Regions from separate parts of the Glutamicibacter sp. GQ173 genome, predicted to be linked through region 1. Evidence: riboswitches for the same ligand, from Rfam matches in the RefSeq annotation. Region 1 holds a riboswitch; each other region holds the start of a gene.
The links. Region 1 has a riboswitch for thiamine pyrophosphate ahead of AC6CHO_RS08270 (3-oxoacyl-ACP reductase). Riboswitches for the same ligand answer to the same signal wherever they lie in the genome.
Positions count from the first base shown of each region.

Region 1 (7,774 bases):
CAGCTGGGACGAAGGACATCGGCTTAGCGATGACCAGCTCGGTCATCCAAAGCCACCCCTTCCAGTTCGCACGCCAGATTTCCACCCTGGACCATCTGTCGCAGGGACGGGTTGCGTGGAATATCGTGACCAGCGTTCTGGAAAATGCCCACCGCAATTTCGGCGGCCAAGACCTGGTGGCTCACGATGACCGCTACGGTTGGGCCGAAGAGTACGTTGAAGCCGCCTACAAGCTGTGGGAGGGCTCGTGGGAAGACGATGCGCTGCTGGCCGACAAGGAATCCGGCCTTTACGCTGATCCGAGCAAGGTCAACAAGATCAACCACCGTGGCGACTTCTACTCGATCGACGGACCGCATCTGGCATTGCCCAGTGCCCAGCGCACCCCATTCCTCTTCCAGGCTGGATCATCAGCCCGCGGTTCCCAGTTCGCTGCGACGCATGCCGAGGCAACCTTCCTCTTCGCCCCGCATGCACAGTATGTGGCCAAGAAGAATGCGCAGCTGATCGAAAATCTCGCTGCCGCTGGCCGCAACCGCGAAGATATCAAGGTCTTCGCCGGGCTGTCCTTTGTCGTGGGATCCACCGAAGCCGAGGCCAAGGCGCTGGAAGCCGAATACGACGAGTACCTGGATCTGGAGGCAATCGTTGCCCACATCGGCGGTGGCCTGGGCGTGGATCTTGGCGGTTTGGACCTGGATACGCCCTTGGGGCAAATCCAAACCGAGGGCGCCCAAGGTGTGCTCGAAGCAGTCAAGGCCTCGGTGCCTGGAGGCAACCCGACTTTGAAGGATTTGGCCCACTACCGTGCGAAGGCCCAGCAAATTGTTGGCACCCCGGAAAGCATCGTGGATGAACTTGAACGTTGGCAGGACGCGGGAATTGATGGGCTGAACATCATGAACCATGTGCTGCCAGGCTCCTACGACAATTTCATTGAAGGTGTCATTCCTGAATTGCGCCGCCGTGGCCTGGCACAGAGCGCATACGACCAGGGAAGCCTGCGCCAAAAGGTCTTTGGCCGCGGTGACTACCTGCCTGGAAATCATCCTGCCGCCAAGTTCCGCGGCGCTTTTTCGGAATTGAGCGCAGCCAATACCGAGGCTGCGGTGCAGCTGCAGAGCTAAAGATGCGGTTCGGCAGGGCGGTGGAAGCCAATGGCCTCCATCGCCCTGCCCGCTTTAGCCGAAGGGACCATCTCGTCGCCATACCGAGTAAGGTGTCGAGCATGGAGAACAGCCACGTCAATGATCCGCAGGTAATCCGCCGGCTTCTGGGCACCCCAGCCCGATGGGCGGTCGTTGGCCTGACCAACAATCCATCCCGGGTGGCTCCATCCATTGCCCGTTTCCTGCGGGACGAATTATCCATGCAGATCGTCCCGGTTTCGCTGGATGCCCAGAACGTGATGGGGGAGCAGGGGTATGCGCGACTTGCCGATATTCCCGGTCCCATTGACGTGGTTGATTGCTTTGTGAACTCGTCGAAGGTAGGCAGCATTATTGATCAGGCCATTAGCATTGGGGCCAAAGCCGTCTGGATGCAACTGGGCGTCATCGATCACGAGGCAGCGCAACGGGCCAAGGACGCCGGGCTGGACGTAGTGATGAATACCTGTCCGAAAATTGAGTACCCTTTTCGGTAGCGGAGGCGGGAATGAAAAAGGAAAATAGCCAAGAAGCACTGGAACAACAGTGGGCGCAGTTGTGCCTGGGCATGCCATGCTCCTTCGCCGACTATCCCTTCGGGCCCGAGAGCACCGTCTTCAAGGTTTCGGGCAAGGACAAAAGGAAGGCAAAGATGTTCGGCCTATTGATGAACGTGCGCGGGGAGCTGGTGCTTAACCTGAAATGCGAGCCGGCTCTGGCCGATCAGCAGCGCAGTGAGCACCCGGAAATCACTCCGGGATATCACATGAATAAAAAGCATTGGAACTCCATCCGCGCTGGTCTGGATCCGGAATTGCTGCAGGAACTGATTGAGGATTCCTACGATCTTGTGGTTGACGGCATGCCACGACGGGATAAGGAATACATTCGATTGCAAGACACCATTAGCCAATCGGTCCTAGACTAGAACCATGTACTTCATCGTTGTTAAATATCAGGTAAAGCCAGAAAACACCGAGAATTTCATGGACCACGTTGCAGAGTTCACCCAGGCTACCCGCGCCGAAGAAGGTAACCTCTGGTTCGACTGGTCTGTGAGCGTGGAAGACCCCAACGAGTTCGTTCTTGTCGAGGCCTTCCGCGACGACGAGGCAGCTTCTGCCCACGTTAACTCCGCACACTTCGCAGCTGGCATTGAATCCATGCGCCCGCTGCTGGTTTCCACCCCAAAGATCGTCTCGCGCAAGGTCGAGGGCGAAGGCTGGGACTCCATGGGCGAGCTAGTGATCGACTAGTTTTTACAGCAACTAAGGGAAGGAACCGCGAGATCAGTCTCGCGGTTCCTTCCCTTATTTCGTACCGTCGGTTTAGCGTCCGGCCTTGTTGCCGAAGCGGCGAATCAACAGCAGGACGATGCCCACGAGGACAACGATGCCTGCGGCAATGCCTATCCAGCTTGCGCTGAATCCGGTGTCGGCCAGGTCTTGGCTATCCTGCTGCTTCGAGTCATCCGAGGAATCTTCTTCGGAATCCGAAGTTGGCTCAGCGCTCGGGTCCGAATCAGTGGTCGGTGCTGGCGATTCAGTTTCAGAGTTATCGTCTTCGGTTGGCGAAGGAGTAGGTTGCGGGTCATCGCTTGGAGAAGGAGTTGGCTCCTGGGCCTGGGCAATGACTGAGAAGTCCACGGCGATATCTTCGTGCTGCACCTGCGAGACCACTAGCTGGTAGTCGCCTGGCTCCACGGAGCTGTCAACTGGGAGCTGGAACGCAGTGGTTCCCGAAGCATCAGCTGCCGGAATATCAGCGACCTTGGTGGCACCCTCAAATGCGGAAGCCGAAATCTGGGCTCCTTCGTCCAAGCCCGACACCGTGACGTTCACGGTTTCGCCAGCCTTCACTTCGGTGGCATCCAGGTCAACGGTGGCCCAATCAGTACCGGCGAGCACTGCTCGGCCCAGCGGAGATGGGGACACCACGTCATGGGCCTTGAAGAAGTTCACGGTCGCGTCCAGATCAACCTGGCCCGAATCGGCGTGGTCGGTGCCTTCAGCGAAGGCGGTGAAGTTATCGCCACCGGTAGCCAGGAACGCGTTGGCAGCAACGCGGAAGGTTGCCGACTCGTCCAATGGTTCACCGTTGAAGGTGATCTTTTGGATGTGCTCGCCCGCAGGTGCATCCTCGATGTAGGTGTAGGTCAGTCCCTCTGAAATGCCGAGGTGCAGCTTGTTGCGCTCCGAGCCTTCAGGCTGCCATTGCTGTTCCAGTGCCTCACGGATTTGCGCGCCGGTCAGATTGAAGGTGATCAGGGTATTGGCAAAAGGCTGAACTTCTGCCGCCTCTTGATAGGTCACCGTGCCGTCTTCGCCATAGAGCAGGTCCGAGCGCAGGCCTCCGGGGTTCATGAAGGCAATCTGTGCTGGCTCACCGGCAAAATCGTCATTAGAAGTAGCCCACAGGTGTACGTCGGCTACGGTGTTGCCCAAGGCGGATTCAACACCGCGGTCTTCACCTGGCACGTCACCGCCGCGCAGGATATCTTCCGAGATTTCACCGACTTTTACGCTGCCAACAACTTCAGCTTCTTTTTCGGCTTCGGCAACGATCTTTGCAACGGCTGGATTCGCTTCGTAGTTAGCGGTCCAGTCGCCGTCTGCAGATTTGCTAGCGAGTGGCAAGCGGGTGCTGGAAGACTGCAGGACCTCACCGGTGGCTGGGACAACGTCGAGGCTGACTTTGCCTAGCGTGGTGCCGTACTGGTGCGATTGGATGACTGGACGCTCGCCGTCAGGACTGGCAATGTCGCAGTTGTAGGAAGAGTGGGTGTGACCCGAGAAAATAGCGTCGATCTCGCCACTGGCCTCGCGGATCAAGTCCCCGTAGGACGTGGCTTCACCAGCGACGGCAGCACAGTCGGTATTGGCCGAGCCGTTGTGGGTCAGCAACACGATAACGTCCGCTTCTCCGTTCGCCTCGTCACCGTCGCTGAGCTGCTTGGCTACGCGATTAGCCGCCTCGACTTCACTGCCAAAGTCCAAACCGGAGATTCCGCTAGGGGAGACCAGCGATGGAACATCCTCGGTGACGGTGCCAATGAATCCTACGGAGAGTCCACCGGCTTCACGAATTGCATATTCTTTGAGTGCTGGGGTTTTGGTGCCGGCCTGGTAAACGTTGGCGCCCAGTGCAAAATCCTCGCCGGACTGGCCGGTGGCTGCAGCAAAGCGTTCGGTGACTCGCGTGGCCAGGTCTTCAAAGCCCTTGTCGAACTCGTGATTGCCCACGACGGAAACATCCAGCCCGGCTGCACCCAGCGCATCAATGGTTGGAGCATCCTCCTGGGACGCGGAAGCAAAGGTCGAAGCCCCGATATTGTCGCCGGCCGATACGAACAACGTGTTTTCATTCCCGGCGCGCAGCTGGTCCACAGCTCCGGCGAGCACTGCAGCGCCGGCAGAGTCCCGATCGGCAGCGATGCGGCCGTGGAAGTCATTAATGCCAACTAGATCCAGGGTTACAGGATCAGCTGCTGGGGAAGCAGTGCTGATTGATTCCTCGGTGGGCGTTGCCTGCGCCATGGCTGTTCCTGTGGCCATGAGCGAGAGGGTGGCCAAGGAGGCGAAACTGAGTTTTCTCATCTGCGCGAATGCAGACATGGGTACTCCTAAAAGTGACGGGTGTGACAAGACTTATGTCTATCGCATCTAGGTGAACCTGTCGATGCCTGCGGGTTAAATTGCTGTGCAGGGCCATGAGAACTAGCGGTTAAATAGTCGAAGCAACGCACCAGCCTGTGGTTGATACGTTGCTTCGAAAAAACTTGATGCGGCTAGAGCCGTCGGTTGTGGCGTGATTTGGTTGCTGTGACCGAGGAAGCTCCTACGATGGCACCGAGCATGAGCATGGCAGCCGCGATGAAGAAGACTGTGGACAGGATCCAGCAAGCCATGGCTGTGTCTCGATGCGCGGCGTTCAGGGCAAAACCAAAAAGGCACACGCTGGCAAGCAGCAAGAGCGCTCCCGACAACCGTGTCTTCATCATTGACCTTTGCAGCAGAATATTTTGCCAACAATCACCACACATAATGGCTATTGGCTTGAGTAATATTCATACTGTCACAAATCCATCGATTTGACGATAGGCCTTAAGGAGGATCTTTCACTGCGACTTTAGGCTAACTACACGCAAGCCTTCAGGATGCGTTCGATGGCATCGTGTTCGCCCTTGGTCATCCAAGCCCCATATTTCGCTTTGACCTGAGTCTGGCGTGAGACGTATTCGCAGCGGAAACTCTTGTTGGGAGGAAGCCATGTTGCGGCATCCTTGTCGCCTTTAGCCGCGTTAGTCGGCCCGTCCGAGGCCATGAGGTTTAGCGGGTCATTGGCGAATTCGAAACGAGCTTCCTGGTCCCAGCGCTGGGCGCCCTTTTGCCAGGCATCTGACAGCGCGACAACGTGGTCGATCTGAACTGCGGTGCTGGTTTTCTGGCCCCGAACAAAATTGATGGTGGTGTTGGTATACGGGTCGTGGAAAGTTCCGCTGAGCACTACGCAAGGCTTCGACGCTGATTTGTATTTCACGTGTTCCAAGTCGCGAGCCAGGATGTCATTGCGGGCATCGCAACCGTTGCGGTCCGGATCCTTCCAACCCTTGCTGAACTTTTCCCGTTCATAGCCAGTCTTGGGGGCACGGCCCTTGACGTCGATATCCGCGAGCAACTCAAGCGAGTCAGCATAGCTGGCGCGTTGCTCCGCGCTGTTGTGGGTAGTGTCAGCCTGCGCGTCGGGAACTCGATACTGCTCGATGGAATCAAGAGTTGAGCATCCAGTGAGGGCAAGGGATGAAGCGATGAGTGCAAATGAGATTGCGCGGCGCAGCAGCTGCATGCAGAAGTACGACTCCTAGGAAAGCGACAGTTGGCAAGGGGGACAGGCCCTTAGGAAACTATATGAAGCGGGGTGGACCATTTAGCTGCGTCCATGCCGTGTTTTAGTGTGAGATCGGTGTGAACCAGTTCTGGCGATCATGTCGAGACCTGATGGCTATCGAGTTTCTGTTCCTCGATATGCATTGGTCAACTCAGTTTCCGACCTCAAGGCCGATTTATCTGTATCTTGTCGGGAAAGCAGCGAAGTGGTGGCATGGGTTTCCTTGCGTTGTGCAAGTCTAGCTGCCGAATGGAGCCGGGAAATCACGGTTCTAGATGGCGCTCAACCCCGGGTTGTCCAAGAACCGAGTGCTGATACGCGCGGGATTCATGAAGTAATGTTCTACAGCTAAGCCGTGCGTGTGCTACTAATGGGAGCAGTGACACGGGGTGCCGCAGGGCGGCTGAGAGAACACCCGTTGAACCTGATCCAGTTAGTACTGGCGAAGGGAATGTCCTGGATTCTGCGTATGTGTGCACCCGAAGTGCTTGAACCGTCCGCGTCTTTGGTCAAAAATCCATTCGCCAACAGACGCCGTCAAGGAGTTCAAACAAGATGAGCACGGACACCCAATCACCAGCAACCCCCATTGCCCTTCCATTTGAAGAGCAGGTCATTCTTGTCACCGGCGGAGCCCGAGGGCTCGGTGCCGCCATCAGCAAGGCCTTCCTCGCAGCTGGCGCGAAAGTCGTCATCAATTACAACTCTTCGGAACAAGCAGCCAATGATCTCGTCGCGCTCTACCCGAATGATGCAGTAGCCATTCAGGCTGATGTTCGCAACGAATCTGCGCTCAAGTCGATGGTGGCTGAAGCCGAAGATCATTTTGGACAGCCGGTGACTACTCTGGTGAACAATGCCTTGGTGGATTTCTCCTTTAACGGCGACGCCCGCTCCACCGCCGAAGCGATTTCCGCCGCAGAGCTCAGTGCCCAGTTCGCCGGATCGGTGCTGGCTCCCGTAGCTGCCATCCAGGCTGTACTGCCGGGAATGCGGCAAACAGGATTTGGCCGCATCATCAATATCGGCACCAACCTATTCCAGCACCCGGTGGTTCCGTACCACGACTACACAGCCACTAAAGCTGCGCTGCTGTCCCTGACCCGTACCTTCGCTGATGATCTTGGGCCAGAAGGAATCAACGTCAACATGGTTTCTGGCGGGCTCCTGCGCACCACCGACGCCTCGGCTGCGACCCCCGAGGCAGTATTCGACCTGATCGCCTCGGGAACGCCATTGCGTCGAGTCACCACGCCAGCGGAACTGGCCGATACCGTCCTGTTCTTCGCGTCCCCGCTCTCTCGTGGGGTTACAGGTCAGAACCTTATCGTGGATGGCGGGCTGGTGAAGGGATGAGCCAGAAGAAACAGGTACATCTGAATCTGTTCCTCTATGGAACCGGGCATCACCAAGCGGCCTGGCGTGCCGAGGACTCGGCGGCCGAAGAGCTTCCCGATACCCAGTACTACATCAAGCTGGCCCAGCTGGCTGAGAAGGGGCTGTTGGACGCGGTGTTCTTCGCCGATGGCCAAGCGGTGTCAGCCTCAGCTGCGCAGGCCGGTCCCACCTGGTTCTTTGAGCCGGTGACGCTGTTATCGGCGATCAGCCAATGCACCACGAATATCGGACTGGTCTGCACCATCTCGGCCAGATTCTACTCTCCCTTCCATGCGGCACGCATGCTGGGCAGCTTGCAGCATTTGTCCAACGGGCGGGCCGGCATCAACGTGGTGACGAGC
Region 1 covers NZ_JCAXDT010000004.1:113,829-121,602, forward strand. Annotated here, with positions in the region: gene AC6CHO_RS08235 (NtaA/DmoA family FMN-dependent monooxygenase) at 1-1,127, shown strand, start outside; gene AC6CHO_RS08240 (CoA-binding protein) at 1,229-1,645, shown strand; gene AC6CHO_RS08245 (MmcQ/YjbR family DNA-binding protein) at 1,657-2,076, shown strand; gene AC6CHO_RS08250 (putative quinol monooxygenase) at 2,081-2,404, shown strand; gene AC6CHO_RS08255 (bifunctional metallophosphatase/5'-nucleotidase) at 2,477-4,762, opposite strand; gene AC6CHO_RS08260 (hypothetical protein) at 4,936-5,148, opposite strand; gene AC6CHO_RS08265 (HNH endonuclease family protein) at 5,286-5,993, opposite strand; TPP riboswitch at 6,411-6,504, shown strand; gene AC6CHO_RS08270 (3-oxoacyl-ACP reductase) at 6,591-7,391, shown strand; gene AC6CHO_RS08275 (NtaA/DmoA family FMN-dependent monooxygenase) at 7,388-7,774, shown strand, end outside.

Region 2 (7,774 bases), on a different contig from region 1:
ATTGGTGCTGGCACCCTGACCGAAGCATTGCTCTCGGGGGCCGAGGGCACGAGCACCATCAAGGAACTGGGCAGCCTGCCCATGCCGCTGATCGGTGTGGCCGACACCCTCGACAATGCCCAGGAACTGCTCCAGGCCCACCCGGCCGTACTGGTGACCAAGGCCGGCGAAGTTATTGCCGCCGCCACCGCAGCGGACCTGCTGGCCTACTCGACCCGCTAAAGAATTCACTAAAGGACTGATATCGATGACCGAAAACATTCAGGGCTCCAACACTCGCTTCGTCCACGCCGGACAGGAATTCGAGCCGCGCACCGGTGCCGTCGTACCACCACTGCATTTCTCTTCGACCTACGCACAGGACGGCATTGGCAACCTGCGCAGCGGCTACGAATACGGCCGTGGCGGCAACCCGACCCGTGACGCCTTGCAGACACAGCTGGCTGGCGCCGAGTTTGGCACGCATGCCTTCTCCTTCAGCTCGGGACTAGCGGCGGAAGACTCGCTGATCCGTGCCATCTTGCGCCCGGGTGACCACATTGTTCTTGGCAATGACGCCTACGGCGGAACCTTCCGGCTCATCGACCGCGTGCTCGGTGACTGGGGCATCGGCAATACGCCGGTGAATATGGCCGATGAAGCGGCTTTGGCTGCAGCCATTGAAAAGAACAAGGCCAAGCTGGTGTGGGTAGAGACCCCATCGAACCCGATGATGACCATCACCGACATCGCCAAGGTCGCCGAAGTGGCCCATGCTGCCGGTGCCTTGCTGGTCGTTGACAATACCTTCGCCAGCCCCTTCCTGCAGCAGCCGCTGACATTGGGCGCGGACATCGTGGTGCATTCAACCACCAAGTACATCGGCGGGCACTCCGATGTTGTCGGCGGTGCAGTTATCGTCAAGGACGCCGCGCTGGCAGAAAAGATTGGATTCATCCAGTTCGCCGTCGGCGCCGTCTCCGGACCCATGGATGCCTTCCTGACCACGCGCGGCCTGAAGACCCTAGGTGTGCGCATGCGCGCCCACTCGGAGAACGCCGCACAGGTTGCCCAGTGGCTGCGCGAGCGCAGCGAAGTTGAGCGCGTCCTGTACCCGGGCTTCGAGGACCACCCGGGCCACGAGATTGCCAAGAAGCAGATGAGCGGCTTTGGCGGCATGGTGTCGGTTCAGTTCAAGGGCGGCGAAGCAGCGGCCCGCAAGATTGCCGAAAGCACCAGGTTGTTCACCCTGGCTGAGTCCTTGGGCGGCATCGAGTCGCTGATGAACTACCCATCGGAAATGACGCACGCTTCGGTCAAGGGCACCGAGCTGGCAGTACCAGTGAACCTGCTGCGCCTGTCGGTGGGCATCGAGGATCCAGCGGATCTCATCGAAGACCTGGATAAGGCCTTCACCAACCTCTAGGCAGCACAAATCAAGGACGCGGGGAACAGTTCGGTTCAGAACTGATCCCCGCGTACTTGTTCGTTTCCGCGGTGAGGTGGCTGGCGCTACCGGCGGGTTTTTGCCGGCTTGGGCGAGACAATCTTGAAGTAGCGATTGCTGCTGGGTGTCCACATCAAGGCCACGCTGAACATGATGATGGCAGCGAGCAGGGAATAGCGTCCGAAACGCAGAAGCAGCGGCAGGGCCGTGATCACGCCGAGCCAGGTCAAATTGGCGCGGGCAGAGCGCTCGCCGATGAATAGCCGGTATCCGAGCACTGCGCAGGCACAGCCTGCCACGGCAAAAAACAAAGCCAAGGCAACGGCGCCAAAGTTCAGCGATGCCGTGTCGCTGTGCTCATAAATCAGGAAGCCTCCAAAGCCAAGGAACAGCACTCCGGCAAGGAACCAGAGCACCTGGGCGATGAGCAGGCCACCGGGGACGGGCTCGTCCGGGCGTCGCGCCAATAGAGGATTTTTCACACCTATAACACTACGTGCTTTGTCGCGGTGCCCGATCTCACACGGGCTGAGCACTGACAATTACAGGGGTTACACGTTAGTGTTAAGTGTTCGCGAACATCAGGGTATCCCTCTCGCATCCAGCCCAATTTTTGAGGCCGGAGCCTTCTCGTGTTGTATTTTCCGCAAAGTGTGTGCGGGTCTTTATGTCATAGGGGAGCGCTTGGTGAGCGTGACTTGTATCTGACTGTGCAGCCTATACGTCGTTTCTTTGGGGACGGCCAAGGCCCATCCCCAACGAATGAGGTAATTCTTCGTGTCTTCTGACATGCCCGTAAACACTGACGACAACCAGACCCCAGAAGAGCCAACCGTGCTCTTCTCCGAACTTGGTCTGGATGCCCGCGTGCTTGCCTCGCTTGCCGACCTTGGCTACGAAAAGCCATCGCCAATTCAGGCAGCAACCATTCCACTGCTTCTCGAAGGCCGCGACGTTGTCGGTCTGGCTCAGACCGGTACCGGTAAGACCGCTGCTTTCGCACTTCCTGCCCTGTCCCGCATGGCAGAACTGGCTGACACCAATGGTCCAGCCAAGACCCCGCAGATCCTGGTTCTGGCTCCAACGCGCGAGCTGGCCCTCCAGGTCGCCGAAGCCTTCACTTCCTACGCCAAGTACCTGCCGAACTTCACCGTTCTGCCAGTGTACGGTGGCTCGCCATACGGCCCGCAGCTCAACGGCCTGCGCCGTGGAGCACAGGTAGTCGTCGGTACCCCGGGTCGCGTTATCGACCACATCAACAAGGGTTCCCTGGACCTGTCGAACCTGCAGTACGTGGTACTCGATGAGGCCGACGAAATGCTGCGCATGGGCTTCGCCGAAGAGGTCGACAAGATCTTGGAAGCCACCCCTGAGGACAAGCAGGTTGCCCTGTTCTCGGCAACCATGCCACGCACCATCCGCCGCATCGCTTCGGAATACCTGCGCAACCCGCAGGAAGTTGCCGTGAAGTCCAAGCAGTCCACCGGCACCAACATCACCCAGCGTTACCTGCAGGTCATGGGTGCCCACAAGCTGGACGCGATGACCCGCATCCTCGAATCCGAGGAATTCGAGGGTGTCATCACCTTCGTTCGCACCAAGATGGCTACCGAGGACTTGGCTGACAAGCTGAAGGCCCGCGGCTTCACCGCTGCAGCCATCAACGGCGACATCCCTCAGCAGCAGCGTGAGCGCACCGTTGAGAACCTGCGCTCGGGCAAGATCGACATCCTGGTTGCTACCGACGTTGCAGCTCGTGGTTTGGACGTGGAGCGCATCTCCCACGTCATCAACTTCGACATCCCGCATGACACCGAGTCCTACGTGCACCGCATTGGCCGTACCGGCCGTGCCGGCCGCTCGGGTGACGCGATCCTGTTCATGACCCCGCGCGAGAAGTACTTGCTGCGTGCCATCGAAAAGGCTACCCGCCAGCCGGTGACCCAGATGCAGTTGCCTTCCCTGGACTCGGTCAACGACCGCCGCATCCAGAAGTTCACCGATCGCATCGACAAGACCATCAGCGGCCAGGATCTGACCACCTTCCGCGAAATCGTCGAGAAGTTCGCTGCTGATCACGAAGATCTCGATCAGCTGGAAATCGCTGCCGCTTTGGCCTTGATGGCCCAGGGTGGACGCCCGCTGTTGATGACCGAACCAGTGATTCCTGCTTCGAAGAAGGCCCGCATGGATCGCGATCGCCCAGAGCGTGGCGACCGCGGTGACCGTGGCGATCGCGGAGACCGCGGCCCACGTGCGCGCAAGACCGCTGCCGAAGGCAACGCCATGTACCGTTTGGCCATCGGCCGCCGCAACCGCGTGCAGCCAGGCTCGATCGTTGGCGCTTTGGCTAACGAAGGCGGCTTCAACTCCTCCGAAATCGGTGGCATTGAGATCCGTTCGGACCACACCTTGGTTGAGTTGCCAGCAGAGCTGAGTAAGGACCAGTGGCGTGCACTGTCCAAGACCCGCATCGGCGGCGAGCTGATCAGCATGGAGCTGGATTCCGGCCGCAAGCCACGTGGCGATGACGAAGGCGACCGCGGTGGATTCCGTGGTGGACGCGGCGGTGGCGACCGTGGTGGATTCCGCGGTGGACGCGGTGGCGGCTTCAACGACCGTCGTGGTGGCGGCGAAAAGCGCTTCGGTGGCCGTGGTGGCAAGGATCGCTTCAGCGATTCGGGTCGCAGCGGTGGACGTCGCGACTACTAAGCCAGCGCCCGCTGCAGCTTATTAGCTAGCACAGCATAATGCCCCTGGATCAAGCCAAAAGGCTTGATCCAGGGGCATTATCGTTTCCACAACAATAGGGGCCGCAGCCCCAGCTCTACGGGGCGGTACTGCCTACCGGAATATCATCGCCGAGATAGACTTTTCCGCCGCTTTCTACGAACTCCCGGCTCTTCTGCGCCATGCCCGCCAACGCAGCTTGCGCTTCCGCTGAGCCGTACTCGTTGCGAATGTCCTGGGAGATGCGCATGGAACAGAACTTCGGGCCGCACATCGAGCAGAAGTGGGCCGTCTTGGCAGGTTCCGCAGGCAACGTCTCATCATGGAATTCCTGCGCCGTGACAGGGTCCAGGCTCAGGGAGAACTGGTCGTTCCAGCGGAACTCGAAGCGAGCCTTGCTCAGCGCGTCGTCGCGGGCGGTGGCCCCAGGATGCCCCTTGGCCAGATCTGCGGCATGTGCTGCAATCTTGTAGGTAATCACACCGGTTTTCACATCATCGCGATTAGGCAATCCCAGATGTTCCTTGGGCGTGACATAGCAAAGCATGGCGGTGCCATAACGGGCGATTTCGGTGGCGCCAATGGCGCTGGTGACGTGATCGTAGCCGGGTGCGACATCGGTGACCAACGGGCCTAGCGTATAGAAGGGCGCGCCGTCGCACAGTTCCTGCTGGCGTTCCACGTTCTCGCGGACCATGTGGAAAGGGATGTGCCCCGGTCCTTCCACCATCACCTGAACATCGTACTTCCACGCGCGCTTGGTCAATTCGGCAAGGGTATCAAGTTCAGCGAATTGGGCCGCATCATTGGCGTCGGCAATGGATCCCGGACGCAGCCCGTCGCCCAATGAGAAGGCCACGTCGTACTGCGCAAAGATTTCACACAGCTCGTCAAAGTGCGTGTAGAGGAAATTCTCCTGGTGATGAGCCAGGCACCATCCGGCCATGATGGATCCGCCGCGCGAAACGATTCCGGTGACGCGGTTGGCTGTCAGCGGGACATAGCGCAAGAGCACGCCGGCATGGATGGTCATGTAGTCCACGCCCTGCTCGCATTGCTCAATGACGGTGTCCCGGAAAATCTCCCAGGTCAGGGCGTTCGCTTCGCCATTGACCTTTTCCAGTGCCTGGTAGATCGGCACGGTGCCGATGGGGACCGGCGAATTTCGAATGATCCATTCGCGGGTGGTGTGGATGTCATCGCCGGTCGAAAGGTCCATGACAGTGTCTGCGCCCCATTTGGTGGCCCACTGCAATTTGGAGACTTCTTCAGCGATGGAGCTGGTCACTGCTGAATTGCCGATATTCGCATTGATCTTTACGAGAAACGCTTTGCCGATGATCATCGGTTCGGATTCAGGGTGGTTGATATTCGAGGGAATGATCGCTCGTCCGGCGGCAAGCTCGCTGCGCACCAGCTCTACATCGCATTCTTCGCGCAATGCTACATAGCGCATTTCCGGGGTGATGACTCCAGCACGAGCGTAGTGCATTTGAGTCACTGCTGCCCCGTCTACGGCCTTGAGCGGCTGAGCGGAACGTCCAGCCCACTCATCGCTGGCAGTACCGCGGCGGACCGCTGAACGCCCATCGTCATGCAGGTTCCGCTCGCGTCCCGCATATCGCTGCACGTCTCCACGCTCAAGTATCCAAGATTCCCGAAACGGTTTCAGTCCCTGCGTTGGTTCGCTTCCCGGCCCGCTGGTGCGATACACAACCACCGGCTCGTTGGGCTGGCCATTGGGGGAGTCCGCAAGCTGGATCTGCGTAACCGGAACTGAAATCCCATCGGCTTCGCGGAACGCGAGAGAGTGGGCGGAATGCTGTTCAAATTGTTCCATTGAGAAACTCACTTCCTTCGCCGGCATTACCCGGACAGGTTCAACGGTCGCGGACAGCTGCAGTCCGATCTCAGCCCTTGCCATGGGGCTCCCGTGTGGTCGCAGATGACACTAGCACGAAAATTTCTATCGGAGGCAAACAGTCCACAAGGTGACGATCGGCCAGCGAAATGTTTTTTGCGAAGCGAGGATGAAATTCTGGCCATATTCGGTCCAGAATAAAAGTTCTGGGTAAACGAAAAGAGAGACAATCTGCAATCAGATTGTCTCTCTTATTTCGAGCCCCCTGCCGGAATCGATCCGGCGACCTCGTTCTTACCAAGAACGCGCTCTACCACTGAGCTAAGGGGGCAACGAGTAAATACTCTACACAGGTTTCTGACGTTTGCAAAATCCTGAATGGATTTGTAGCTGAGGTCACAAGCGTACTACTCAAGCCCGGAATGCGGGCGGTGGGTCACTGCCTGCGGAAGTTTTCCAGGCACCAGTATTCGATCAGGGGAAAAGTCTATTGGCGCCACAGGGATCATCGATTTATTCTGGCTCTTCCGACCGCATTAGGGGCGTTCTTGGGGCTTGCCCATTCGCACCCGGAGCCGTTGCAGCATTCCTGCTGTGTTTGAAGGGTGCCGGGCTTGCTTGCCATGCAAATTAGAAGTGAATTAAGGGGGCGGATAATTGCAGGCTGATCACCAAATTCCCCTCAGTGAGCATCGTCACCAAAGCACTTTTGTGCCACTGGTTGTGCCGCGTGAGTGCCTAAATCGCCAATAACCGAATCTGACTAGTGGTTATTCTCCCGACTGGTGTCGAATTAGAGGGTTGAACGCCGATTTTTGTTTGTGCGCGAATCCGTGTAGAGTATTTACTCGTTGCCCCCTTAGCTCAGTGGTAGAGCGCGTTCTTGGTAAGAACGAGGTCGCCGGATCGATTCCGGCAGGGGGCTCTGAGTGAGAAGCTTTCTTGGCTTCTACTGGATTGCTTCTCACTTGTGGCGGCGTAGCTCAGCTGGTTAGAGCGCACGACTCATAATCGTGAGGTCCCGGGATCGAGTCCCGGCGCCGCTACAGATTTTGCCCCGAAATCCTTGGATTTCGGGGCTTTTTCGTTTCTGAAAATATCTGTAACGAGCAAGTCCTCCGAGCGCAACAATCTTTCGCTCGGAGGCCTTGCTCTATTTTTGGGCTATCGCTACTGGGTTGCGCCCTTATCGCGGTGCTCCTTGCCTGTTGAAGCTTCCTTGGCAAGCATGAGCAGTCCTTGTATTACTTCCGCGTCTACTTCTTGCCCGTTAGCGTTTTCGTCGTTGGCGTCGTGGCCATGAACCTCTGTATGCAGTCGCTGCATCTGCATATCAAGCTTGGTGGCTACGGCTGCGGCTTCGGCAAGTTCTGAAGCCAAATAGGCAGGGACTTCGCCTTCGTACTTGTAAAAGATCTTGTGTTCCAGGCTGGCCCAGAAGTCTTGGGCGATAGTGCGGATCTGCAGCTCAACAATGACATTCACCGGTCCGTCCGAGAGGAAGACCGGGATTTCAACGATGGCATGCACGCTCTTGTAACCGCTTGGCTTTGGATTCTTGATGTAATCCTTGATCTGGATGACTCGAATGTCATTTTGCGCGGTCAAGGTATTGAGTACCTTGTAGATGTCCTTCACGAAGCTGCAGGTGATTCGGACACCGGCGATGTCGCTGATGTTCTCCCTGATGGCCGAGAGGGAAGGATGGATATTCCTCTGGCTCACCTTGCGCATGATGCTTTCCGGAGTTTTTACCC
Region 2 covers NZ_JCAXDT010000001.1:541,589-549,362, reverse strand. Annotated here, with positions in the region: gene AC6CHO_RS02600 (cystathionine beta-synthase) at 1-222, shown strand, start outside; gene AC6CHO_RS02595 (cystathionine gamma-synthase) at 248-1,405, shown strand; gene AC6CHO_RS02590 (hypothetical protein) at 1,492-1,908, opposite strand; gene AC6CHO_RS02585 (DEAD/DEAH box helicase) at 2,216-4,138, shown strand; gene thiC (phosphomethylpyrimidine synthase ThiC) at 4,254-5,996, opposite strand; TPP riboswitch at 5,992-6,101, opposite strand; tRNA gene AC6CHO_RS02575 (tRNA-Thr) at 6,277-6,348, opposite strand; tRNA gene AC6CHO_RS02570 (tRNA-Thr) at 6,871-6,942, shown strand; tRNA gene AC6CHO_RS02565 (tRNA-Met) at 6,990-7,063, shown strand; gene AC6CHO_RS02560 (GTP pyrophosphokinase) at 7,188-7,774, opposite strand, start outside.
Region 2: linked by a shared signal. The riboswitch ahead of thiC (phosphomethylpyrimidine synthase ThiC) and the one ahead of AC6CHO_RS08270 (3-oxoacyl-ACP reductase) in region 1 are both predicted to bind thiamine pyrophosphate.

Region 3 (7,774 bases), on a different contig from region 1:
CGGCATTAAAGCGGCAGTGTTCCCGCTGTCCCTGTGGCTTCCGGACTCCTACCCGACGGCACCGGCACCGGTGACCGCGGTGTTCGCCGGTTTGCTGACCAAGGTGGGCGTCTACGCAATCGTGCGTACCGAAACACTGATTTTCCCGGGTGGCGCTGTGAACGCCGGGCTGCTGGTGGTGGCGGCGCTGACCATGGTGATCGGTATTCTTGGCGCGCTGGCGCAGACGGACTTCAAGCGCATGCTCTCCTTCACCCTCACTAGCCACATCGGATACCTGATTTTCGGTGTGGCTGTCGGGGGACCGCTGGCCATTGCGGCGACCATCTACTACGTGGGCCACCACATCATCGTCCAGACCTCGCTGTTCATGGTCGCTGGCCTGATAGAACGCCGTGCAGGAAGCTCGAATGTCACCAAGCTGGGCTCGTTGGCCAAGCTTTCCCCGGCCCTGTCCCTGCTCTTCTTCATTCCGGCGATCAATCTCGGCGGCATTCCTCCATTCTCCGGTTTCCTGGGCAAGTTCGGGCTGCTCCATGCAGCCGTGCAGGATGCTGACCCGTTGACCTGGGTGGTGGTGGGCGCCGGCCTGCTGACCAGCCTGTTGACGTTGCTGGCGATCATTCGTGTCTGGGCCCGCATCTTCTGGCGTCGCGCCGCCGATGCCGAGGTGCCGAACCAGGAACTGGTGGATGAAGCAGCCCAGGTGGCGGCCGAAACCGCCGCTGGTGGCGCGCAGAACCCCGGCCTGGGCCTGAAGCTGGCCCGGGAATTGGAAGCTGCGTCCCTGCCCTGGGGCATGCGCTATGCCACCGGGTCGCTGGTGGTAGCTGGTATTGCCCTGACTATTTTTGCCGGGCCGATTTTTGAATTCTGTGAACGGGTCGCCGCGGAGCTCATTGCCCGCGACGCATACATCAACGCGATCTTGCCATTCTGATTGGAGGGATGATGCCGACTAAAAACTTGAAACCCCGTGACCAGCGTATTGATGATGCGCTGGATACCTCAGGCGTGCGCCACCGGGCGACACTCAAGCAGGAATGGCCGCTGCTGGCCCTGCTGATTTTTGTGTGGTGCGCACTATGGCAGGATTTCTCGCCAGCGAACCTGATTTTCGGTGTGATTATCGCGCTGGTCATCGTCACGCTCTTCCCGTTGCCTCCGGTGGTGCTTTCGGGACGAATGAACGTTTGGTACTGCCTGCAGCTATTCATCTGGTTTGTCGGCCAGGTGTTTGTGGCCAGCTTCGAAGTGGCCCGCCTGGCCATCTTCCGGGGAAAGAAAACCAGCAGCGGCGTCATCGCGGTTCCCTTGCGCACCGACTCGGATCTGATCGTGACAACGGTTGGCCATGTGCTGACCCTGATCCCGGGATCTTTCGTCATTGACGTGGACCGCAGTTCGTCAACGCTGTACTTGCACTACATCAATATCGAATCAAGGCAGGATATGGACCGTGCCCGTGAAGCCGTGCGCGACATTGAACGCCGGATGATCATGGCCATCGGCAGCCGGGATGAGTTCGATGCGATCAAGCACGAATGCGGACCGAACCTGATGCGAATGAAGGGCAAAAAATGATGGAAATCGTGATGTGGATTTGCGGCATCATGCTGGGCCTGGCCACGGTTGCCTGTGTTATCCGCGTAGCCAAGGGCCCATCGATTCTCGACCGCGTTCTCGCATTGGACGTGATGCTGCTGATCATCTCTGTGGCGCTGTGCCTGGAGATGGTCTACAACCGGCACACCGACTACCTGCTCTTCGTCATTGCCGCTTGCACGTTGGGCTTCATCGGCTCGGTCACCGTCTCGCGCTACGTTTCTGACCAGAGGAATGCCTGATGGAGATGTTCGTGGATATTCTTGTGGCGGTACTGCTGATTGCCGGTTGCCTCATGTCACTGATTGCCGGTATCGGCCTGCTGACCTTTCCCGACATGCTCACCCGCATGCACGCGGCAACCAAGCCCCAGGTCCTCGGGTTCTTGCTGATCTTTACCGGGCTGGCGATTCATCTGCGCAGCTGGGCTGTGGTTCCCGTGCTCTTCTTGGCATGGGGGATGCAGTTGTTGACCGCACCGGTCTCGGCTCATATGATCGGGCGCTCCGGCTACCGGACCAAGCACGCTGCCAAGGACTCGCTCTATGCCGATGAGCTCAAGCAGATTGTGGACAAGACCAGCAGCGCCCCGCCCACCGGAACCTTCGATGCAACCTCGGGTGCAACCGGAAAATCTGAAGACTAGGACAACACAGCACGGGCATCCCGCCGACGGCGGGATGCCCGTGCTGTGTGCGCTACTTGCTAAAGCGTGCGACTACCTTGTTGCTACCGCGGTCTGCCAGCACCTGAATGGTGGCTGCCACGATGGCCGAGAAGATCGCAAATCCGAGAGCCTGGCGCAGCGAAGCCTCGGCGGCTTCTTCACTGCCCTTGCGGGGTGCCTTGTTTCCGGTGAAACCCTTCCACAGCTGGTCAACCAGCTTGCTGCCGACAAAACCGGCGCCAATGGAAATACCCGTGGTGGCAAGTTTCTGCACTGTATTCATTTTGCCCTCGCTTCAACGTCGTGACTTATCGTTCCTCTGCCCAGCATACCTGCGGTATGGTAAGTGGGCAGTAATTTTCCGACAGGGGAGCGTCAGACTTCGAAACTGGAGTCGCAAGACGCTGAGAGTGCGATAGATCGCAGACCCTCGAACCTGCTCCGGCTAGTACCGGCGAAGGAAGTCGAGCATCTCGGATGCGGATCGGGCCCATTGTGCCCTGAATCCGTACATCTCCCCTCCTTGATATAGGAGGACCACCAATGAATCAATCAGCAGCAAATCAGCGTTCTGGATGGCGCGTCGTAGACATCGTCACCGCATCGGTCATCGCCGTCGCCTCGGGCGTCATCTTCTGGGCCTGGGGCGCAGGCTATGGGCTGTTCTCGCTGGCCTTTGCGGCTTTCCCGCCGGCGGCAGCACTGCTCACCGGCGTTTGGCTCTTCCCAGCAGTGCTTGGCGCGCTGATTATCCGCAAGCCCGGCGCGGCCCTGTATTGCGAGCTGCTGGCAGCGGTGGTCGAAGCGCTGCTCGGTTCGCATTATGGCCTGACCGTGCTGCTGTCTGGCCTTGTCCAGGGTCTGGGTGCTGAACTGGTCTTTGCCGCGTTCCGCTACCGCAAGTGGAATTTGGGCGTGGCATTGCTTGCCGGGCTCTTCTCTGGACTTTTCGCAGGTATTTCCGAGGCCTACATCATGGCCTACTACGTTGAATACACCCCGGCGCTGAAGTTGTTCCACGTGATCGCTACCGGTGTCTCCGGGCTGATTGTTGCAGGGCTGCTGTCTTGGCTGGCAACCCGCGGCCTGGCCAAGACCGGCGCGTTGAGCGCTTTGGCCAGCCGCCGCGCCCACCTTGAATCCGGAAAACTGGCCGCAAAATGAGTTCGGTGGCTAACACCGGTGCCACGGCACAAACTCGGCGAGGCATCGAGATCATTGCCCGGGGTTTTTGCTGGCAGCACCCGGAACGCTCACAACCTGCCATCTCGGCATTTGACGTGCAGATCAACTCCGGCGAAAAGGTGCTGCTGATAGGCCCGTCCGGGGCAGGCAAGTCAACCTTGCTCCATGCCCTGGCCGGACTGCTGGAAGCCGATGGGGCCGAGCAGATCGCCGGTCAATTGCTCATCGACGGGTCAGACGCATTCGCCCGGGAACACCCGGTGGGGCTGATGCAGCAGGACCCGGAGACCCAGGTGGTGCAAAGCCGGGTCGCCGACGATGTGGCCTTTGGCGCCGAAAACCTGGCAGTGGATCCGGCCATCATCCGCCAGAGAATTCCCGAGGCCCTGGACGCGGTGGGGCTGGGCATGCTGCCCATGGACCACCGCACCCAGGACCTGTCCGGCGGACAAAAGCAGCGCTTGGCCTTGGCCGGAATCCTGGCCATGCAGCCTGGGCTGATGCTGCTCGATGAACCCACAGCCAACGTCGACCCGGAAGGCATCGGGCCATTGCGCGATGCGGCGCTCAACGCCGCCCAGCTCAGTGGCGCCACGCTGATCGTGGTAGAACATCGGCTGGATGCGTGGGCAGAACATATGGATCGCGTCATCGTCCTTGAACCAGGCGGCGGCATCGCCCACGACTTGGACCCGCAACGGCTCATTGACGATGAAGACCTGCGTGCAGAGCTTTCGGAAGCCGGAGTGTGGGTGCCAGGTTATTCGCCACAGGTCCAACCGGCGAGCCCCCGGCCCGGGGCGCTGCTTCTGGAAGCCGCCGAACTGGTCAGCGCCCGCAGCGGGCAAGCGCCCCGGACCCAAGCGGTGAATCTGGCCGTGAGCGCTGGAACGGCGACGGTTATCCGCGGCGAGAATGGCGCTGGGAAATCCACCTTGGCGCTGACCTTGGGCGGTTTGCTGGAACCGGCACAAGGAGACCTGCAGGCATCCGACGCGCTGGCCAATGGCTTGGGGAAATCACCGTTCAGCTGGCGGGCAGGAACCCTGATCGGCCGGATAGGCTCGGTGTTCCAGGAACCCGAACATCAATTTGTCACCCAGAGCGTGCGCGAAGAATTGGCTTTTGCGCCACTGCGGGCCAAGGCAAGCAGCGGCCACGAGTTGAAGTACGAACCGCAGCAGGTTGATGCCCTGGTCGAGTCGCTGTTGCAGCGTTTGGGCTTGCAGCATCTTGCTGAAGCTAATCCCTTTACTCTTTCGGGAGGGGAGAAGCGCCGTCTGTCGGTGGGCACGGTTTTGGCCGCGGCCCCGGATGTGTTGATTCTGGACGAACCAACTTTCGGGCAGGATGCCAGGACGTGGCGGGAGCTTGCCGGGTTGCTCGTGGAGCAACTGGAGCAGGACACCGCGATTATCGCAGTGACTCACGATGAGCATTTGGCCCGCGTTCTAGGGGCCCAGGAGATTCACCTGACCGCAGTCGCGAAGCAGGAACCCGTGGTAGCCAGGGGCCCGGTCCTCGACGCTCCGGTGGGCCATAGCTGGCTGGCGAAGATTAATCCCTTGGCCAAGCTGGGTGCGGTGGCAGCAGCCACCTTGCCCCTGATTACCACCTTGGATTGGGTTTCGGCGCTGGTGGTCGTAACTGCGACCATCCTGGCCTTCCCCTTGGCGGGCTTGAGCCCGGCAAGATTCTTCAAGCGGGCCTGGCCCCTGCTGATCGCCGGGGCGGTGGCCGCTTGGGGCATTGCCTTGGTGGGGCAGGACAGCGGGGCCGTGTATGCGCAGCTGGGGATCTTCAGCATTACCGGGGGCTCGGTCCATGGCGGTATCGCCACCGGCTTGAGGGCCTTCGCCTTGGCGCTTCCATGCATTTTGCTGCTGGCAACCACTAATCCCAGCGACTTGGGCGGGGCGCTGTCGCAGCAGTTGCGAGTTCCGCACCGTTTTGTGCTCGGAGCGCTTGCTGGCATGCGCCTGCTGGGGCTGATGGTCGAAGAATTCGCCACTCTCGGGCTGGCTCGCCGGGCGCGCGGCGTGGGCAACTTCGGCACCGTTGCCCAGCGCATCGGCGCGAAGCTGGGCCAGTGCCTGGCCCTGCTGGTCCAGGCCCTTCGCCGGGCCGGACGGCTGGCGGTCACCATGGAAGCCAAGGGCTTCGGCATCGGGCAGCGCACCTGGATTCGCACAGCCACCTTCACCAGCAAGGATGCCGCGGTGCTGTTGGCGGGCATCGTGCTGGGCACAGTGGCTGTAGGTGCGGCCGTGCTGGCCGGCACCTACAACTTGGTCTGGGGCTAGCGGATCGCCTCGCTGAGGGCGCTGAGCTCTTCATGGAGCTCGGCGTCCAAGCGCAATGGCTTGGCGTCGATGGTGCGCACCGGGGTGAGCAGGCGGATGGAAGAAACCAGCCAGACGCCGTCTGCCTGGTAGAGGTCCTCGGGACGCAATGGGCCGTAGCCCAGTTCCCAGCCATCCTGGGCTGCCGCATCAAAAATGGCGCTCTGCGTGGTTCCCGGCAGGATGCCTGTTTCCAGCATCGGGGTCAGCAGGCGCTTAGTCTCGCCATCGCGCTGGGCCACCAACACGGTAGAGGTTGGCGCTTCGAGCACGATGCCGTCGGCCGAGGTGAAAATGACGTCGTGGGCCCCGTGCTTGCGGGCGTAGCGCAGGGCCGCCATGTTCACGGAGTAGGACAGGGTTTTGGCACCCATCATCAGCCACGGCGCGCGTTCGGAGAGTTTCGAGTCGTAGCCGCGGTCCAGCAGCAACACGTCGACACCGGTCGAGCGCTGTTCCTTGCCCAGTGCCGGGGCCGGGGTGACGGTGACCCAGCAGATGGCCGGATCCTCATCGTGCTCGCCGCGTGCCGCAACGAGCTTGACCACTGCTTCCTCGGCCCCGCCGGTGGCATCAAAGTCGGCGACTGCGGTATCCACCGCCGCGTACCAGCTGCGCGCATCGGGGATGACCAGATCGGCCACCTCGGCCGAGGTGGCCAGGCGGGCCAAGTGGGCCTCGATTTTTCGGACAGCCTGGTTGGTGTAGAGCATCGATTCGAAGACACCGTCACCGCGGGTGACTCCCTGCGCGGTGACCAGAAGCTGGGGTGCTGAAATATTGGCCAAGTAGCCTGCCGGATAGGCCGGATCCAAGAATACTAGTGAGCTCATACCTACAGATTATCGAACCCTTGCCACTTCCGTGGCCTTTCTTCTGAATAGTGTTCAGACAAGGAACAGAATCTTAGATAAGCTGGGCGGAGGCATTTGAGCTGCCTGACGCAGATCAGAGCCGAAAATAGCGTCGATCATCGTGCATTGCCAAGGGGGTGCCTTAGTGTTGCCAAGCAATGAAGTGCTGGTGCAAATCGGTGGCGTGCTGTGGAGCATACTGGTCGCAATCGAACTCGCTGTTCGCTACTTCATGATCGGCATTGTCCCCGGCAATCGACGCCCAACGACGGCCATGGCCTGGTTGCTGGCGATCTTCTTCCTCCCCGTGGTCGGGCTGCTGGCCTACTGGATGTTTGCCAATCCGCGCCTTTCTCGCCGCCGATTGGAAAAGCAGCAACGTGCCCATGCGCAGATCATGGATGCCACTAGGCACATGCAGATGCCGGAAGAATTCCATTCACAAGAGGAGTGGGTTGAATCCGCGGTAATGCTCAACCGCAACCTCGGTGCGATGCCGCTGGAAGGCGGCAACAGTGTCGAGGTGATTTCCGATTATCGTTCCTCCATGGAGTCGATGCGCGAAGAAATCGACAAGGCCACGCGTTACGTCCACATCCAGTTCTACATCATGGGTGATGACGAAGAATATGTTGGACCTGTGCTCGACGCGTTGGAGCGGGCAGTCCAGCGCGGGGTGCACGTGCGCCTGCTGTTCGACCACCTGGGCACCTTGCGGGTCAAGGGGTATGGCGAGTTGAAAAAACGGCTCAAGAAGTCGGGCATCAATTGGCGTCCGATGCTGCCCATAGACTTGATTGGCCGGCGCTGGCGCCGACCGGACTTGCGCAACCACCGCAAGATTCTGGTGATCGACGGGGAAGTCGGCTTCACCGGAAGCCAGAACCTGATTGAACCCGGATACAAGCGCAAGTCCTCGCACAAGGTCGGGCGTGAATGGGTTGAAATGATGCTTCGCGTAGAAGGCCCATTGGTGCGCAGCTTGGACGTGACCTTTGCTATCGACTGGTGGCAAGAGGATGATGACCAAGAAGTGCTGATGGACATGAACGAGGCACGGCATCCGCTGGCTTATGAAGAGCGCCCGGGCTCAACGCTGGCCCAGCTGCTTCCCAGCGGTC
Region 3 covers NZ_JCAXDT010000001.1:695,615-703,388, reverse strand. Annotated here, with positions in the region: gene AC6CHO_RS03335 (Na+/H+ antiporter subunit D) at 1-940, shown strand, start outside; gene AC6CHO_RS03330 (Na+/H+ antiporter subunit E) at 952-1,584, shown strand; gene AC6CHO_RS03325 (MrpF/PhaF family protein) at 1,581-1,847, shown strand; gene mnhG (monovalent cation/H(+) antiporter subunit G) at 1,847-2,251, shown strand; gene AC6CHO_RS03315 (DUF4235 domain-containing protein) at 2,304-2,555, opposite strand; TPP riboswitch at 2,629-2,752, shown strand; gene AC6CHO_RS03310 (ECF transporter S component) at 2,816-3,436, shown strand; gene AC6CHO_RS03305 (ATP-binding cassette domain-containing protein) at 3,433-5,760, shown strand; gene AC6CHO_RS03300 (aminodeoxychorismate lyase) at 5,757-6,632, opposite strand; gene cls (cardiolipin synthase) at 6,802-7,774, shown strand, end outside.
Region 3: linked by a shared signal. The riboswitch ahead of AC6CHO_RS03310 (ECF transporter S component) and the one ahead of AC6CHO_RS08270 (3-oxoacyl-ACP reductase) in region 1 are both predicted to bind thiamine pyrophosphate.

Region 4 (7,774 bases), on a different contig from region 1:
CGCCCTGTTCCATCATGGCCAGCAAGCGCTCAAAATGCTGGTGGCTGGCAATCCTGCCAAAGTCCGGGTGGGTTATCGGCTCCTTGCCGTAGAAACCGGAGATGGCCTGCCCCAACCGGCTAATCAATGGCGTGGCATCGCCGATGCACAGGATGTAGTCCGGTGCGACGCAGGTCTGGCCCGCATTCATGAACTTTGCGTAGGCCAGGCGCTTGGCAGTGGCCAGCGAGTGGTTGTCAACGACAGCGGGGGACTTGCCTCCGAGTTCCAAAGTGGTGGGAGTCAGGTGTTGGGCGGCCGCCATCGCGACGATTTTCGCGACCCGTTCCCCGCCGGTGTAGAAGATGTGGTCCCAGCGTGCTGCCAGCAATTCGGAGGCGGTATCCGCACCGCCTTCGATGACCGCGAAGACCCGCTCGTCCAGATACAGCGGGAGGAACTTGGCCAGGGCCCCCGAGGTGGCCGGGGCGAGTTCCGAGGGCTTGAGTACCGCGGCGTTGCCGGCGGCAATGGCGGCGACCAGCGGCGCAAGCACCAGCTGCAGCGGGTAGTTCCATGCGCCAATAATCAAGACCACGCCCAGGGGTCGCGGCTCGATCTTCGCGATGGCCGGCTGGAGCGCCAGCGGCACCTTAACGCCGGTGCTGTCCATCCATTCGGCCAGATGCCTCAGCGCAAAATCGATTTCTGCGCGCACCACGTCGACCTCGGCAAATTTGGCTTCGGTGGGGCTCTTTCCGAGGTCGTCATTCAGTGCCTGCACAAAGTCGTCAAGATGCTCGTCGAGCATCTTCTCCAGCGCGCGCAATTGCTGGATCCGGAAGCGGCGCGGGTGGGTGATTCGGGTGTCAGCAGAACGGCGCAAATGGTTCAGAACCGTGGCAATTCGTGAAGGATGCTCGTCCACCGGAGGAGCGGAATCGCCGACCGGCTCGGGCAACGGAGTGGAAGTAAACAGACCCATGATTTGAGCGTACGTCACCGAACGGAAATTCCCTCGATTAATGCGCCGAAGGATTCATTATGTATCAACCGTTTGATACATTAAATTGCATGGAGCAAATTTCGGCGAGCGCCCTGACAATAGCCTTGGTTGCCTTTGCTACCTATCTTTGGCTGCGTTCCGTGGCGCATCGCAGGGCCACGGCTGCGATACAGCGGGCGCAATCACATTCGTTCTGGTGCGCGCTAATTGCATTCTTCACCTCGACCTCTTCGGACCTCTCCCAAGTCTGGTCCGCTCCCGGAGAATCGCAGCCGATGCTCGTCCGGGTGCTCATCGTGCTCAGTGGTGCTGGCTGGCTGGCTTTGGTTTACATCATCGGCCTGTTTACCTGGCCGAAAGAACTGCAGGCGGTTCGCGTTGCATCATTGGAACCGCGCAGCCTGGCCACGCCTTTTCCGCGTAAATTAGGGGCTTTTGTTGGCGCGCTGGCGATCTTCGCCTTCTGCATGCTGTGGCCGATGTCCCAGGTCGCAGCCACTGTTTCAAAAGGTGACAGTGAAGGTTCGGACACAGGGGATTATGCAGACATCCCTGGTGCCGATTGGGATGGCCTTTCCAGGTGGCGTTCAGGCACTGAAGTTGCACCGATGTTTGCGATTTGCATCCTCGCAGTACTGCTCGCAACGGCGGCAATCACTCTCATCATTCTCAAGCGCAAGCCCCTGGCCGGGATTTCCGCAACCCACAACCAGGAATTACGCTCGGTGTGGCTCAATAGGTTGCTGCGAAATTGCGGCTTCTCACTTTTAGGCATTATCGGTGCAGCAATCACCTACGCGAAGCCAGTCCTGGGCGACGGGTGGAATACGGTTCCCACTTTTGCCTTCGTGGCGCTTGGCTTCATATTATTCATCTGGGCCCCGAAGTTTGCGGCACCAATGGCGGGAAGGAATAGCAATACCACCGCTTTTACCCGGATGCGCGATCACACCCTGGCGGTGTCCTTTATCGCCAACACAGTGGTGATCGCCGCCGCCTACATTATCGGGATTGCTGGCGGCTACCTTTTCGACCAGGCATCACTAGCACGTGGCGCCGCAAGGGCCAAGTCCGAAAGCTACGAGTTCATGCTCCTTTGGGGTGCGGCAGCAGTCGTCCTCTACCTGGCCATCTCAGCGGGCTTCGCGCTCTACGCGCACCAGCGAGCCAAGCTGGGGTCATCGCGTGAGCCCAAAACCCGAAACCTCCCAGTTTGGGTGTACACCGCAGCAGCGCTGTTCATCATCAGTGGCAGCGTCATGCTTTACGCCCCGCAGACATTGTCCCCAGGGACGGAATTGATAGTTCCCCCATGGATCACCACAGGAATAATCGCTGGGCTGCTAGTTTTTGCAGCCGGATACCGCTGGTGGATCCGCCACTGCTCGGTACCGTGGGATCTCACAGCCGCCCAGGAGATCTGGTACCGGCAAATCCTGGAGTTCCGCGCACTGCGAGTGCTCTGCAGTGCATTTCTCCTCTTGCCCGGTCTCGCGTCATCCGATGAGCCAGCGGTGATTGCCATAGGCGTCGGGCTCTTCTGCATTCCATCCTTATTAGTGGTCAAGCGTCCGGAAGCTCGCATTTCCACAAGTACGTCCGCATGAGCACACAGATCAGTGTGGACCTTGAGGCAGCCACCGCACCCTATGAGCAGATCCGCTCGCAGATTGCCGCACTCGTCAACCTTGGCGAGTTGTCGCCGGGCACCAGACTACCGACTGTTCGCGCACTGGCCACGGACTTGGGGGTTGCAGCCGGAACGGTGGCTCGCGCCTATAAGGAGCTGGAAGCCGAAGGGCTGATTTCTTCGAGGCGCCGCGCCGGCACCGTAGTGAGCGAACGTCCCGGATCTGTTGATACCCACGGAGATCTGGTGGCCGCGGTGGACCAGCTGTGGAAACTGGCGGCGGCGCAGCATGTTGACGCCGCAACCCTCAAGGCGTTGGTGGCACGACGCAAACCTTGAGGATTTGTTCTGTGCATCCCTTCTGCGTACTCTCTAAATCAGTGACACGGGGTGTCGGAGACGCCGACTGAGATGAAACCCGTCGAACCTGATCTAGTTCACGCTAGCGGAGGGATGTCGCATGACTCTGCCTACCGTTGCCCAAAAATACCGGCAACGCTCCCCCTTGGTTTTTTGCCTGACGAATACTGTCGTCACCAACTTCACCGCCAATGTCCTTCTTGCCTCCGGCGCCTCGCCGGCGATGACCAACCTGCCCGGCGAGGCCGGAGGGTTTGCCGCCTTGGCTTCCGCGGTACTGGTGAATCTGGGCACTCCAAGCACCGAGCAAATGGTTGCCATGGAGGAAGCGGTCCTCTCGGCGAGCGCGGCTGGCACCCCCTGGGTATTGGATCCAGTGGCCGTGGGCGCTCTTTCGGTGCGCACCGACTTCGCACGACGCATTGTGCATCAGCGTCCGGCCCTGATCCGCGGCAATGCCTCGGAAATCCTGGCCTTGGCGGGCAAGGATTCCAGCGGCCGAGGTGTTGATGCAGCAGATACCGTGCAGGCAGCCCTGGATGCCGGACGCGAATTGGCCAAGGAACACGGGTGCGTTGTTGCCATCTCCGGTGAAGCGGACGCGATCATCGACGCGAAGCGCACCGTGCTGGTGCATACCAACGGGATCGGGTTGACCAGAATCACTGGTGGAGGATGCGCGCTGGGCGCCTTCAACGCGGGCATGCTCGCGGTGCACGAGGACCCCTTTGACGCGGCCATCGCTGCCCACGGATTCTATGGCCTCGCCGCAGAAAAGGCGCTGGCGGCAAGCAACGGTCCGGGGAGTTTTTCCGTGGCCTTCCTTGATGCCCTGGCCGCCACGGAACCTGAAGAACTACAGAATTTGAAGTACGAGGAATTGAACCATGGATAATATCGGCGCATACCTAGTAGCCAACACCGCCAGCTGCACGCCACGCACCACCCTGGAAGTCATTGAAGGGGCGGTGGCCGGCGGCATCGAGTGGATCCAGCTGCGGGCCAAAGATGAGACCGCGCGCGAATTCTTCGAACTGGCCTGCGCCGCGGCCCGCCTGACCGACGGCAAGGCGAAACTGCTGATCAATGACCGGATCGACGTGTTCTTGGCGGCCCGTGCGGCCGGGGCAGCGGTCAGTGGAATCCATATCGGCCAGAAGGACATCCCGGTGAGCCTGGCACGCCAGATCATGGGCGAAGGCATCATCGGCTTGAGCGCTTCCACCGATGACCAGCTGGCGCAGGCCAACCTCGATGCTGAGGCGATCGACTACTTGGGTGTCGGCGCAGTGCGTGCCACTCCAACCAAAAAGGATCATCCAACCCCGATTGGGCTGGACGGTTTTGCCCGCGCCGCCTCGCTGACCTCCCTGCCCTGCGTAGCCATCGGGGCGATCACCGCGCAGGATGCCAGCGCCATCCGCGCTGGCGGCGGAGCCGGTTTGGCCGTGGTCCGTGCTATCTGCAATGCCGACGACCCGCAAGCTGCCAGCGGCCAGCTTGTGGCAGCGTGGGCGGCAGCGCAGTGAAAAACATTCTCTCCATCGCCGGCTCCGACCCCTCCGGTGGCGCAGGAATCCAAGCTGACCTGAAGGCCATTGCCGCCAACGGCGGCTACGGCATGTGCGTGATCACGGCGCTGACAGCGCAGAACACGCTAGGTGTCAGCGCGGTACGGGCCATTGATGGCCAGTTCGTGCTCGCTCAGCTCAATGCGATCAGCGCCGACGTCCAGATCGATGCCATCAAAATTGGCATGCTGGCCAACGAGGAGATCATCCGCGCCGTCAACGGATGGCTGGATACCGTGGATGCCCCGGTGGTACTGGATCCGGTCATGGTAGCCACCAGCGGGGACCGGCTCTTGGAAGATGAGGCGGTGCTCGATTCCTTGCTGGACCGCGCTTCGGTGATCACGCCCAATCTGCTGGAGTTGGCAAGCTTGCTGCGTGAGCCGGCAGCGGCCGACTGGCCGCAGGTCCTGGAACAGGCCCAGCGGCTGGCTGCCAAGCATGATGCACTGGTTCTGGCCAAGGGCGGGCATCTGGCCGAGGACCTCTGTCCAGATGCGCTGGTCTCCTACCAGGGAGTATTGGCCGAGTTCAGCAACCAGCGCCACAACACCAAGAACACCCACGGCACCGGATGCACCCTGTCCAGCGCCTTGGCGACGGTCTACGCATCGGGCGGCGACTGGGCCAGCGCCCTGGAACAGGCCAAGGCCTATCTGTTCCGCGCCATCGGCGCTGCCGATGAACTCAACGTCGGCCTCGGGCATGGCCCGGTGAACCACTTTGCGGACTTCTTCAGCGAAGCTGATCCAATGGACCAGTGGTGGCAGCAGATCCATGAGCTGCGCGGCTCCATCGACAACCTGGAGTTCATTGCCCAGCTGGCAGAAGGCACGCTGGACCCAGCGGACTTTGAATACTATTTGGCGCAAGACGCGCTGTACCTGCAGCGCTACGCCCAGGTGCTGGCCGAAGCCAGCGCATTAGCCCCGGATCTTGACGCGCAACGCTTCTGGGCCGGCTCCGCCAGGGAAATCCTGGAAGGCGAACTGCAGTTGCATCGCAGCTACCTGGCCGAAGGGGCCGCGAATCCCAGCGCCATCACGTTGAACTACGTGAACCATCTGGCCGCATCCAAGCGCAGCTACGCGGAACTGATCGCTGCAATCCTGCCGTGCTATTGGCTCTACCAGGACATCGGCAAGCGCCTGGCCTCGGCCAACCATCCAGAACACCCGTACAAGCAGTGGCTGGTGACCTATGCATCGGAGGAATTCGATCTGGCCACCGAGCGCGCCATCGACATGGTGCGCGTCGCGTGGAAGCGGGCCGACGGCAATCTGCGCGAGCGGATGCGGCTGGCCTTCGTGCGATCCTCCGAACATGAGGTGGCCTTCTTCGATCAGGCACGGCGGAACCGAGTAGAATTCTCTACGGCCTGAAACGCGCGGGCCACGATCTGGAGGATTGCATGAGCTGGAGCATTCACGGCAACGGAAAGACCATCACCCCGGGCGAAGTTGTTGCCCCGGAAGAACGGCTGCACTGGCCGCAAACCATTTCCATTGGCGCCCAGCACATTTTGGCGATGTTCGGCTCCAGCATTCTGGTCCCGACCCTGACCGGTTTCCCGGTAACCACCACCTTGCTGTTCACCGGCCTGGCCACCATCATCTTCTTGCTGATGACCAAGAACAAGGTTCCCAGCTACCTCGGCTCGTCCTTTGCGATGATCGCTCCGGTCATCTCCACCACCCAATCGCACAGCATGGCTGGCGCGCTGGGCGGCATCGTGATGACCGGTGCGCTGCTTTTTGCGGTGGGGCTGATTGTCCAGGTGACCGGCACCGGATGGATCCACTCCTTGATGCCTCCGGTGGTCATGGGCACGATCGTTGCGTTGATCGGCCTGAACCTGGCCAGTGCAACCCTGGCGCCCATGACCGATTTCCCACTGACCACCTTTTTGACGGTGATCTTCACGGTGCTGGCCACGGTGGCCTTCAAGGGCCTGCTGGGTCGCCTGTCAATCCTGGTGGGCCTGGTCCTTGGCTACCTGTTGGCTTTGGTCCAGGGCCAAGTCGATTTCAGCGCTGTCCAGGCTGCCGGCTGGGTCGGCCTGCCTCAATTCACCACTCCAACCTTCCACTTTGATACCGCGCTGATGTTCCTGCCAGCGGTGTTCGTCCTGATTGCCGAGAATATCGGGCACGTGCGCACCGTTGGCGTGATGACCGGGCGGGACCTCTCGAAGTTCAATGGCCGCGCGTTGATGGCCGATGGCGCTGCCAGCGTCGTTGCCGGGCTCGGTGGCGGTTCGGCCACCACCACCTACGCCGAGAACATTGGCGTGATGGCCGCGTCCCGCGTGTACTCCACCGCCGCCTACTGGGTGGCGGCCATCGTGGCGATGGCATTGGCCTTCTTGCCGAAGTTCGGCGCTTTGGTTGGCACAATTCCGGTGGGTGTCATCGGCGGCCTGGGCATTGTCCTGTACGGCATGATCGGCATTGTTGGCGCACGCTTGTGGATCGAGGCGAAAGTCGACTTTGGCAATCCGATCAATTTGATGACCGCAGGCACCGGGTTGATTATCGCGATTGCCGTGACCAGCGATATCTCCTTCGGCCAGTTCCAGCTCGGCGGCATCGCGCTGGGCTCGATCGCCACCTTGGTGGTGTTCCACTCGATGCGCGCAGTAGCCAAGCTGCGCGGCAATGATCTTGCCGAGAACCCGAGCGAATCCTGAGAGTTTTAAGAAATTTTTTTCGGCAGGCCGGTGCTGCGACTTTGCTCGTGGCACCGGCCGGCCTTTTTTGCGCAATCCCCCGCTGGTTAGGCAAGAGGCATGGTGGCCCGAAAGGCATTCTGGGTAAATCTTGTAAGGACTCCTTCCAAAATGTGATTGTTATCCCACCAAAAACTGAAAATTACCGATTTCCGCCCCTGCCAAATCGGATAGCATGGCTGATTGTGACTGCGACAACATCAGACGGAAAACTCTCCGCGCGACTCATCTTCATCGCCCTTGGGGCGGCACTGGGTGGGTTCGTTTTTGGATATGACTCATCAATCGTTAACGGCACCGTAGACGCTGTCGAGCACGAATTCGGGCTCAACGCGGTAACTATCGGTTTCACTGTTTCCTGCGCCTTGCTGGGCGCAGCTCTTGGCGCATGGGTAGCAGGTGTGGTCTCCGAACGCGTGGGACGCGTGCGCACCATGCTCTTCGCCTCCATTCTCCTGGCCATCTCTGCCATCGGCTGCGGCCTGTGCTTCAGCGCCGCC
Region 4 covers NZ_JCAXDT010000003.1:4,024-11,797, forward strand. Annotated here, with positions in the region: gene AC6CHO_RS06000 (aldehyde dehydrogenase family protein) at 1-964, opposite strand, end outside; gene AC6CHO_RS06005 (hypothetical protein) at 1,054-2,592, shown strand; gene AC6CHO_RS06010 (GntR family transcriptional regulator) at 2,589-2,954, shown strand; TPP riboswitch at 2,992-3,086, shown strand; gene thiM (hydroxyethylthiazole kinase) at 3,076-3,870, shown strand; gene thiE (thiamine phosphate synthase) at 3,863-4,504, shown strand; gene thiD (bifunctional hydroxymethylpyrimidine kinase/phosphomethylpyrimidine kinase) at 4,501-5,928, shown strand; gene AC6CHO_RS06030 (uracil-xanthine permease family protein) at 5,958-7,235, shown strand; gene AC6CHO_RS06035 (sugar porter family MFS transporter) at 7,460-7,774, shown strand, end outside.
Region 4: linked by a shared signal. The riboswitch ahead of thiM (hydroxyethylthiazole kinase) and the one ahead of AC6CHO_RS08270 (3-oxoacyl-ACP reductase) in region 1 are both predicted to bind thiamine pyrophosphate.